2 regions of the uncultured Pseudoramibacter sp. genome follow, and region 2 is predicted to be linked to the other one. Evidence: a T-box and tRNA genes for the amino acid it is inferred to sense, from the RefSeq annotation. Region 2 holds a T-box; the other holds one or more tRNA genes.
The links. The T-box of region 2 lies ahead of pheS (phenylalanine--tRNA ligase subunit alpha). A T-box ahead of a tRNA ligase gene usually reads a tRNA of that ligase, here a tRNA-Phe.
Positions count from the first base shown of each region.

Region 1: it has a tRNA-Phe gene. The T-box ahead of pheS (phenylalanine--tRNA ligase subunit alpha) is inferred to sense a tRNA for this amino acid. The anticodon was not compared.

Region 1 covers NZ_CAIFFF010000018.1:5,002-10,658, forward strand. Annotated here, with positions in the region: gene ruvB (Holliday junction branch migration DNA helicase RuvB) at 1-576, opposite strand, end outside; gene ruvA (Holliday junction branch migration protein RuvA) at 586-1,194, opposite strand; tRNA gene QZX60_RS08560 (tRNA-Cys) at 1,262-1,336, opposite strand; tRNA gene QZX60_RS08565 (tRNA-Gly) at 1,348-1,422, opposite strand; tRNA gene QZX60_RS08570 (tRNA-Phe) at 1,433-1,508, opposite strand; tRNA gene QZX60_RS08575 (tRNA-Asp) at 1,510-1,586, opposite strand; tRNA gene QZX60_RS08580 (tRNA-Val) at 1,606-1,681, opposite strand; gene QZX60_RS08585 (class I SAM-dependent methyltransferase) at 1,760-2,503, opposite strand; gene QZX60_RS08590 (type 1 glutamine amidotransferase) at 2,524-3,258, opposite strand; gene QZX60_RS08595 (MurT ligase domain-containing protein) at 3,272-4,642, opposite strand; gene QZX60_RS08600 (DNA polymerase thumb domain-containing protein) at 4,683-5,657, opposite strand, start outside.
Region 2 covers NZ_CAIFFF010000002.1:14,953-20,609, reverse strand. Annotated here, with positions in the region: gene QZX60_RS01340 (hypothetical protein) at 1-427, shown strand, start outside; ribosomal protein L20 leader region at 483-600, shown strand; gene infC (translation initiation factor IF-3) at 601-1,152, shown strand; gene rpmI (50S ribosomal protein L35) at 1,182-1,376, shown strand; gene rplT (50S ribosomal protein L20) at 1,412-1,765, shown strand; gene QZX60_RS01320 (RNA methyltransferase) at 1,802-2,584, shown strand; T-box leader at 2,593-2,805, shown strand; gene pheS (phenylalanine--tRNA ligase subunit alpha) at 2,847-3,872, shown strand; gene pheT (phenylalanine--tRNA ligase subunit beta) at 3,885-5,657, shown strand, end outside.

The DNA of each region.
Region 1 (5,657 bases), on a different contig from region 2:
CTTGACGATATCCGCCAGCTCGTCCGGCGAGTACAGCTCCAGGCGCTGCACAACGCCAAAACGATCGCGAAGCGGCGCCGTCAGCTGTCCGGCTCGGGTGGTCGCGCCGACCAGAGTAAACTTCGGCAGATCAATTCGGATGCTTTTGGCACCCGGGCCCTTCCCGATAATAATGTCAAGGGCAAAATCTTCCATCGCTGGATAGAGCACTTCTTCAACTTGACGCTGCATCCGGTGGATTTCATCGATAAACAGCACGTCACCGGCCTTCAACGTCGTCAGAATCGACGCGAGATCCCCGGGTTTTTCGATAGCCGGGCCCGAGGTGATGCGGATCTTCGTGCCCATCTCGTTGGCGATGATGTTGGCTAACGTCGTCTTGCCCAAGCCCGGCGGGCCGTAAAGCAGCACGTGATCCAGCGGTTCTCCCCGCTTTTTCGCCGCGTTGATAAAGATGCCCATCTGCTTTTTAACCCGCTTCTGGCCAATGTACTCGTCCAGATTTTGAGGTCTCAGCGAATGCTCGATCTCCACATCCGGCTCTGAAAATTCTGTTGTGATAATCCGATCCTTCATAATGTCCCTTTATGATTTTGAAGCAGCCGTCAGCGCCGCCTTTAAGAGCGCTTCAATGCTCATGCCCGGTTCAATCACCTGATCGATGAGGTCCGAGGCTTCTCTGTAGGCGTAGCCCAAGCCCAAAAGCCCGTTGATGCCCTCGTTGTACAAGGCGTCGGCCGCCTGCATGCGCTCGGTCGCACCGCCCGCCACTTCCGTTTCCGGTGTCTCGAAATCCTTGTACTTGTCTTTCAGCTCGAGGATGATCCGTTCCGCCGTTTTTTTGCCGATGCCCGGTGTTTTTGAAATGGCCTTGTCGTCCGCATTTTTGATGTGGCGGATGAACGTCGCCTCGTCGAATTGAGAGAGCAGACTCATCGCCGCCTTCGGGCCAATGCCGGAAATGCCAATCAGTGTCACGAACAGCCGGCGCTCTTCCTCGGTCGAAAAGCCGTAGAGGGTCACGTCGTCTTCCCTAAAGGCCGGATATAGTAAAAGCTTCACCGGCTCGTGCAGCGCCGGCAGTGCCGCGTTAGTCGTCATCGATGTACGGATCCAATACCCAAACCCGCCGGCTTCGACGACCACGCCGTCGGCGCGTTCCGCTTCCAATACGCCCTTGATGTATTCGAACAAAATTGTCCTCCTATTAAAAAAACGCTAAACCCAACACAATGTCTGGTTTAGCGTTTGCCTTCTTATATGGAGGTGGCACCCAGAATCGAACTGGGGAATAGAGGTTTTGCAGACCTTTGCCTTACCGCTTGGCTATGCCACCGCAAAATAAAATGGAGCGGAAGACGAGATTTGAACTCGCGACCCTCGCCATGGCAAGGCGATGCTCTACCACTGAGCCACTTCCGCACCGTTTAAATGGTGCCCAGAGGCGGAATTGAACCACCGACACGGGGATTTTCAGTCCCCTGCTCTACCGACTGAGCTATCTGGGCATGGCGACCAGGATGAGGCTCGAACTCACGACCTCCAGCGTGACAGGCTGGCATTCTAACCAACTGAACTACCTGGCCAATAAATAATGTTGCTATCTGGTGGTCGCTACAGGGCTCGAACCTGTGACCCCCTGCTTGTAAGGCAGATGCTCTCCCAGCTGAGCTAAGCGACCAAATCTCAAGCACAGGCATTATTATACGCTAGATCCCTGTGCTTGTCAAACCTTTTTTTCGATTTTTTTACAATTTTTTTATCTTTTCTCTGCAACGTACTGAACACGGTCGCTCAGCGCGCCGCCAGCCAGAAAAGTTCCGAAGTCGTAAATCTTCTGATTCTTGAAAGCTGGCACCTTTAAGAGTCTAAAAATATCTTCCACAGGATAATAGTACTGGCTCTGCTCTTCTTCGTAGCGTTCGTACAAATCGTCTTCGCGGCGCACAAAGAAGGACAAATCAAAATCAACCTTGTTGTCGTCCGGATGCAGGGTATTTTCCCACACGCAGTAGACATTGTCAAAATTGTAGACGAAGGTGTTGTCGCCGATCGTTTCCTTGTATTTTTCCGGCGTGTTCATATCGAACATTAAAAGCCCGCCGGGTTTTAGCGCCTCTGCCGAGCAGCTTAAAAAGGACTCGATTTCGTCCAAGCTCTTCAAATAATTGAAGCTGTCGCAGCAGACGATCACCGCGTCAAAGGTTTCGCCGATCTGAAAATTACTCATGTCTCCCTTGAAAAAGCGGACGTTTTCGATCCCCTGGGCCTCTGCCTTTTCAGCGGCCACTGTCAGCATATCCTCAGATAAATCCACGGCCGTCATGTCGAACCCTTTTTTAGCCAGCCGCAGCGTGATGTTGCCGGTCCCACAGCCGAATTCCAAGATTTTTTTAATCGGCTTGGTCGAATTAAGGGTCATTCTGAAGATGTAATCGGCCCATTCGTCGTAATTGATTTCCTGCATCAATTCATCGTAAACTTTAGCAAAGTCTTCGTACACAATACTCCCCCTCTCGTTTTTTAATCTAAAAGCCGCTTTTCCATCGTGTCGTGTGCCTGTTTTTCAAAGTGATCCGGCAGCGGCGGCAAAGTTCCCTGGCCTGTCTTGCGTTCCAGCGCAGCCGATAAAATGGCGTCGGCCACAGCCGGGTTTTTGGGCAGCAGGCAACCGTGGCTGTACGTTCCGTACACATTCTTGTACCGAACGCCTTCCGTGCCGTCTTCGCCGTTGTTGCCGTAGCCCTTGAGCACCTTGCCCATCGGTCTCACGCCATCCTGCAGATAGGTCTTCCCGGAATGATTTTCGAATCCGATAATATTGACCCCCGGTTTGTCGTCAAAGGTAAACACATAATTGCCGATCATCCGTTTTTTGACGCCCTCGGTGTAAAAATTCAACGCGCCGGTAAAATCGATCTGCTTGCCGTCCCAGGTCTTGTAATATTGGCCGAGCATCTGATAGCCCCCGCAAATGGCCAAAACCGTTTTGCCGTCTTCGATTGCAGCCTTCAGCTCCTTGTCCTTTCCGGAGAAAAGGTCGGGCAGCAGCACTTCCTGGTCAAAATCCTGGCCGCCGCCGATAAAAAACAAATCGTAGTCCGCAGCCTTTAAAGGTTCTCCGACGCAGACGCGGTCCACTTCCACAGGGATGTGCCGCCATTCGAGGCGGCGGCTCAGGCACAGCACATTGCCGCGATCGCCGTAGAGATTTAAAATATCCGGGTACAAATGACAAATTTTAAGTGGTTGTTCCATGATCTTGTCCTCCTTATTCCCAGAAATTTTTCACGTCGTACATTTTCGTGATCTTATTCCGCAGGTCCATCATCGCCGTGTAGGTCGGCATGATGTAAACGGGATAATCCTGCGCCGCACAGGTCTTCATCAAGGTTTCGTAATCCTTAATGACTTTCATCTTGTCTTCCGGAATACCGGCGTATTTGAAGCGCAGCGCCATATCCTCTGCGCGTATGCCTGACAGGTAGAGTCCTTTAAGCTTATCGCCCATTTCGGCAATTTGTTCGAAATCGACGTCCCAGATCCAGGACACGTCGGTGCCGTCGGCGTCGCGGTCATTGAGGCAGACCACAAAGACGGACGGATCAGTGACGTTGGTGACGAAATTCAGGACTTGATTGCAGCCTGCCGGATTTTTCACCAGGATCATGCGGATCGGCGTGCCGTTGAGGACGAGTTTTTCCATCCGCCCAAAGCCCGGCGCAAATTCAGAAAGGGAGCGGATCACCGTCGGAATATCGAATTTAAGGGCCTTGCCGACGGCAACGGTTCCGCAGGCGTTATAAATGTTGTAGCCCCCCGGCAGATTGATCGTTGTCCGATAAGTCTGACCGTCAACTAAAATATCGACGACGGATTTTGCCGCGTCGCTTTGGATAACATTCGTCACCGCAATATCCGGATCCGGTCTGTGATAGCCGCAGTTCGGGCAGCGGTAGCCGCCTAAATGGCCGTAGGTGACGTAATCGTAGACGTACTCGTGCTTACATTTGATGCAGAACGGCGCGTCCGACACTTCCTGAACGCGCTTTTTGTAGATCGGCACGTTGACCCCGTAAAACAGGACTTTATTGTCAAAATCGTCGGCGATCGACGCGACCATAGAATCGTCCGCATTGAGGCAGAGCGTTGCCTTCGGGCTGTGGCTGATGCCGATTTTAATGCTTTCGAGGGTGTGGGTCACTTCACCGTAGCGGTCCAATTGATCTCTGAAAATATTGGTGACCACAATCGCCCTGGCGTCGATCATCGTCGACACTTCCTTAAAGGCCGCCTCGTCACATTCGATTAAGGCGTAGTCGTACTTGCAGTGTCCGCTTAAGGTCGAATTGGTAATGAATTCCGCTGTAATTCCGGTAATCAGATTGGCACCGGATTTGTTGCAGAAAAAGGATAGGCCGAGATCATTCAAAGTCTGTTCAATCATTCTGGAACTGGTGGTCTTGCCATTGGTTCCTGTCACCACAATACATTTGACTCCTTTCGCACATTGAGCCAGAACTTTGTGATCCAATTTCATCGCGACACGACCTGGAAAATCCGTGCCGCCCCGCCCCATCAGGCGCAGCAGCGATTTGGTCATTTTCGCCATTACAATAGATAAGAAGGTTTTAAATTTCATGGCTAGCATTATATCACTTTCTTTTTACGATGTACAATTTTCATTGATCCCTGTCGATTTCAAAACGGGCCTCGTACTTTTTCCCGACCCTCGGCAGCTTTTTGTCGTCAACGCCCCGGCTGACCGCATCGGTCCCGAACCGCTTTCTGATCGCGTCAATGGCCTGATCGATATGGCGCTCCCGCTCGAGATCTTTTGTGTCGAACATCGAGATCTGCGAGACGCTTCCGGTTTCAATCTGCGTCAGCGCGACGCCGATGAGCCGAAGCGGGGTCACCCCGTCCCAGAGCTCATCGAAAAGCTGATCAGCCGTGGCCTCGATTTCCCGCGTGATGTCCGTCGCGTGATCCAGCGTCCGCTGGTGGGACCGATCGACGAAGCTGGAAGAGCGGATCTGGACGCTGATACGCTTGGCCCGCCGGTGTTTGCTGCGAAGGCGCATCGCCACAGAATCCACCAGTCTTTTAATCACTTTTCGGGCTTCTGCCGCGGACCTCACGTCTTTTGGCAGCGTAATTGACACCGAGTACCCCTTTTCCTCTTGAGGCTCAGCCAAAACCGGGCTGTCGTCCAATCCGTTGGCGTAACGGTAAAGATGTCCCCCCTGTTTATTGCCCAGCACCTGTTGTAAATTAGCGGGCTCGCAATGGGCCAAATCCCCAATTGTCCGGATGCCGTACAGGTTTAGCTTTTCGGCGGTCTTCCGCCCGACAGAGAGGAGCCGCCTGACTGGCAGGGGCCACATTTTCTCCGGGATTTCCTCGGTCCAGAGGGTGTGCACCTTGTCCGGCTTTTCAAAATCCCCAGCCATCTTCGCCAAAAGCTTATTGGGTCCAACGCCCACGTTCACGGTAAAGCCGAGCTCCGCCTTGATGCGGTCCTTAAGTTCGTAGGCCGTCTCGACGGGATGGTGATAGGCCGTCGTCTGGGTGACGTCGAGGAAGCACTCGTCGATTGAAAAATCCTGAACAGCGGTGGCGTAGGTTCTGCAGATGGCCTTAAACGCGCGGCTGTA
Region 2 (5,657 bases):
TAAATCCACTAAAAAAGCAACATCTACTTCTGATACTTCGTCCAGTTCTTTGAATCAAATGAAGGACGATGCAAAATCGTTTTATCAGCTTATTTATAATAAAGAGTATGATCAAGCGGAAAAATACATGACATCAGATTTTGCCGAGAGTTTAAAACAGGCAGTTGATCAAAATCAAAGCAACGATGCTTCTGTAGCGAAGGATATTTCATCCTATACAACGGTAAACACACCGGTTTCAATATCAGATCCTATTGTAATTGCGGATGACTTAGAATATCAAGTGACTTTAAAATTATCTGACGATTATGAAGCTAAGGTGGGATTTAGAAAATCAGGAAAAACGTACAAAGTTTTTTCATTTTCAGCCCAGGATCCAAATATGAACAATGGTGGGTATGCCGGCAGTTCACAAAAAGGACAATAAAGAAAAATAATTTATAGCTTGACATCTAATTTTTTATTCAGTAAAATTAATACGTAAATTAAAGCAGAGGCATTAAAGCTTCTCACCTTGTTTCGCAAAATGCGAACGGGTTATATTGCGATAAAGATGCTTTATGTGCAGGTGCTTTAGTTTGCCTGCACATTTTTTATTTTATAATATGGGGGTGTATTACAATAGCAAGAGATGTTCAACATGAAATCAATGAAATGATTCGCGATCGTGAAATCAGAGTAATCGATGCTGATGGTGAAATGATTGGAATCATGAAACCGGCTGAAGCGCGGAAACTGGCAGAAGAAGCCGGTCTTGACTTAGTTAAAGTATCTCCGCACGCTAAGCCGCCTGTTTGTAAAATTCTGGATTATGGTAAATTCCGCTATGAAGAAATCCGTAAACAGAAAGAAGCAAAGAAGAAGCAGAAATCGATGACCGTCAAGGAAATCAGAATGTCGGTCCGTGTTGAAGAACATGACATTCAGGTTAAAGCGAGAAATGCTGAAAAATTTCTTCAACAAGGTCACCGTGTTAAACTGACCATTCGATTCAGAGGAAGAGAAATGATTTACACCAATCAGGGACGACAAGTGCTCTTAGACTTTGCAAATCGTTTGAAGGACTACGGAACAGTTACAAAAAGTCCTAAATTAGAAGGTCGGAACATGTCTATCTTTTTGTCTCCAAAGGGCAGTAAAGACAACAAATAATTATATATATTAAATTTAGGAGGACAATTATGCCAAAGATGAAGTCACATCGCGGATCTGCGAAACGTTTTAAAATTAAAAAATCAGGAGTTATCAAGAGATCGAAGGCGTATAAAAGCCACATTTTAAATAAAAAATCACCTAAGCGCAAAAGAAATCTTAGAAAAGCAGGCTATTTAGTACCAAGCAATGCTAAAAACGTTAAGAAAATGCTGTTAAAGTAAGAAATTTATTTTAGATAAACAATTAGGAGGAAAAAATGGCCAGAGTAAAAAAAGGCGTTAATGCTCATAAAAAACATAAAAAGATTTTAAAACTTGCAAAGGGTTATTATGGCGCAAAAAGCAAATTGTACCGCCCTGCGAATGAAGCTGTTATGCGTGCGCTCCGTTCTGCGTACAGCGGACGTAAACAGAAGAAACGCGACTACCGCAAGTTATGGATTACAAGAATCAATGCTGCTGCTCACATGAATGGCTTAAGCTACAGCCGTATGATTCATGGCTTGAAAGTGGCTAATGTCGAAATTGACCGCAAAATTCTTGCTGATCTCGCGATGAATGACGCTGAATCATTTGCAAAATTAGCTGATTTAGCAAAAGAAAATTTATAATATAATCGTATTAATTAAATTTCCGAAGGAAAGCCAGTGGTTATTCAATCTAAACAAAACCGCAAAATTAAGCAAATTCGAAAACTCTTTTCACACAAGGGAAGAGAGTCAGAAAAATGCTTTGTTTTTGAAGGAAAAAAGCTTTTTGAAGAAGCGTTAAAAAGTGCGGTGCCACTTGTAGGCATACTAGTTGCGCGTCGATTTATGGATACAAATCGTCACCAGCTAGATGCCATTTCATCGGAAATTCCTGTGGAAGTGGTTGAAAACCACATTTATAATCAATTATCACGCCAAAAGCATCCAGAGGGAATCCTTTGCATTGCGAAATATTTTGACGCCCAAATCGATTTAAAACGATCACAACACCTTTTATTATTAGACGAATTGGCTGATCCGGGAAATTTAGGGACTATTATTCGTACTGCGGATGGTGTTGGCTTTGATGGTATCATTTGTTCGGATCAAACTGTTGATTTTTATAATGATAAAGTTATACGGGCGACAATGGGATCTTTTTTTCACATTCCCATTTATAAAACAGATCAATTTGAAGCGTTCATTCGAAAATTAAAACAAAACAATTTTTTTGTTTGTGCCACTTCATTAGATGGAAATTTATCTCAAGAATCGCCGATGCCGCATCATTCTAAAAATGCGTTAATTTTGGGCAATGAATCTCATGGCGTTCGTCCACAGATCCAAGCAATTTGTAATTTTTCATGGAAGCTGCCTATATATGGCAAGGCAGAATCCTTAAATGTTGCTGTGGCGGCAGGTATCATGATGTACTTGACGGTAATAGGTGACAAGAAGTAGAATAACAATTAATAGCGATGACAAAGCAAATAGCATGAACCACTGTTCAAGAGAGAAGCAATTCATGGCTGAAAGATTGCGGACATGTTGATGTGAAATTTCACTTTTGAGCTTTTTAGATGAAATCAGTATTCTAAAACGTTTTCTGTTGCGTTAAACAGTTGAGAGATCTTATTTATTAAGATAAAAAAGGTGGTACCGCGGAAAATTTCGTCCTTGATTTCAAGGACTTTTTTTTATGGTGAAAATTAAGGAGTAAAAAATGAATAAAGATCAGCTTGATCAAATCAAAAATGAATTTAAAGAAAAAATTAGCCATATTGAAGATATAAAGGAATTAGAAGAGCTTCGCGTTCAATTTCTAGGTAAAAAGGGAGCAATTACTCAATTTATGAAAGGAATGGGTAAGCTTTCAAAAGAAGAGCGCCCAATCGTTGGTAAAAAAGCCAATGAAGTAAGAAAAGAAATTCAAGACAACCTTGACAGCGTAAAGGGACATATCGAATCTAAAGTATTGGAAGCGCGTCTGGAACGCGAAAAAATCGATGTGACTTTACCTGGTAAGCCATGTAAATGCGGAGCACACCATCCATTAAATATTGTCACAGAAGAATTGGAAGACATCTTTTTAGGCATGGGGTTTTCGATTGTCAGTGGTCCTGAAATAGAATGGGTTAAATACAATTTTGATGATTTAAATATGCCGAAGGATCATTCTTCAAGAGACAAGCAGGAGTCCTTCTATTATCGAGATGATATGGTATTAAGAACGCAAACCTCGCCGGTTCAAGTCCGGACGATGTTATCTCAAAAACCGCCGCTTCGTATTATTTCGCCGGGCCGTGTTTACCGATCAGATGAAATTGACGCAACGCATTCACCGGTATTCCATCAAATGGAAGGCTTGGTGATCGACAAAGGTATTGCGATGTCTGATTTGAAGGGAACCATGGACCTTTTTGCTAAAAAACTTTTTGGCAACAAGACAAAAACAAAATTCAGACCGCATCAATTTTATTTTACTGAACCTAGTGCGGAAATGGATGTTACTTGCTTTAAATGCGGAGGAAAAGGATGTCCTGTCTGCGACAACTCGGGATGGGTTGAATTGCTGGGTTGCGGAATGGTTCATCCGAATGTGTTACGTGCTTGTGGGATTGATCCGGAAGAATATAGCGGTTTTGCTTTCGGGCTTGGTTTGGACCGTATCGCATTGACGAAATATGGTATTTCAGATCTTCGTCTGCTGTTTGAAAATGATACGCGTTTTCTTTCGCAGTTTAAATAAAGGAGGAAATAGATGTTAGCTTCTTTCAATTGGTTAAAAGAATTTGTGAAAATTGACCAGGATGTTAAGACATTTGGTGATACATTAACCATGGCAGGGACAAAGGTCGAAACGATCACACCCGTCAATGAAAAAGTCAGAGGAATCGTAACGGGAAAAATCACGAAAATTGAAAAACATCCCAATGCAGATCGGCTTCGCGTATGTACAGTAGAATTTGGCGAAGATAAAACACTTCCAATTATCACAAATGCCCAGAACGTGTACGAAGGGGCTGTTGTTCCCGTTGCTCTTGACGGTGCAATTATCGACACAGGAACACAGATCAATGCCTCCGAAATGAGAGGGGTTCGATCTGAAGGGATGATGTGCTCCGTTAAGGAAATGGGTTTAGACACATCCTTGTTTAATAAGGAGGCGACACAGCAAGTTTATATTTTTCCAGAAGGAACGGAAAGTGGACTTGATGTTCGAGAATTATTTTGGGTCGACGACCATATCATAGATATTGAGTTAACAGCAAACCGTGGAGATTGCCAGTCGATTTATGGTATCGCAAAGGAAGCTGCTGCTGCCTTGGATCAGCCGATCAAACCGATTGAATTATATCAATCAACAGAAAAAGATTCAGAAATAGAAAATTATCTGAAAGTGTCAGTTAAGGATTCTAATTGCAAGAGATATACAGCCAAGGTCTTTAAGGTCAACAAAATAGAACCGTCACCAATTTGGATGCAGCGGAAGTTGTTAAATTCAGGAGTTCGCCCGATCAACAATATCGTCGATGTAACAAATTACGTCATGATCGAATTGGGTCAGCCGCTTCACGCATTTGATTATGATCATATTGGTACAAAGGAAATCGTGGTGAATCGCGTCGATGATCCGACCTTCACGACCCTTGACGGAGAAGAACGAAAAATTGATAATCAGATGATGATGATTACCAATGGTGAAAAGCCCATTGCGATAGCTGGCATTATGGGTGGTTTAAATTCTGAAATTACAGATCAAACGCAGTACATGGTTTTAGAATCTGCATTTTTTGACAAAACAAGCATCCGTACGACATCGAGAAAATTGGGACTTCGTACAGAAGCGTCGGCACGTTATGAAAAGGGCTCATATGCCGAATTGTGTGAAACAGCATCACTAAGGGCAGCGTATTTGTTGGAAAAAATCGGTGCGTGCACGGCAATTTCTGGGATGATTGACGTTTATCCGAATCCTGAAGAAAATTATCAAATTAAAGTCAACTGCGATTGGATTAATCGCTATTTAGGGATTCAAATCAGCGAAGACGAAATCGTTTCGATCCTTAAACGTCTTTTCCTTAGCGTCGATGTCTTAGACGGCCAAACCCTGATGATTACTGTGCCAAATGAAAGACAGGATTTGCGAATCCGAGAAGACATTGCCGAAGAAGTCGCAAGAATTTACGGATACGATAAAATTCCGAATACATTAATGCAGGGGAGCACTTTAATTGGGCAGAAAACCGCCGCTCAAAAATATCAACAGCATGTCGAAAATTTCCTGATTGGTGCAGGCTATTATCAGACGATGACAACATCCTTCACTTCACCTAGAATGATTGAGGCAATGAGACTTGAAGGCAGTGAAAATCCAATCAAAATTGTTAATCCGCTGGGGGAAGATACGTCTATTATGCGTTTCACATTGGCCGGACAACAGCTCGAGCTGATTGCGATGAATCACAGCCGCAAAAATCCTTCAGGTCAGTTTTTTGAAATTGCAGCGACTTATCATGAAAATGAAAATAAA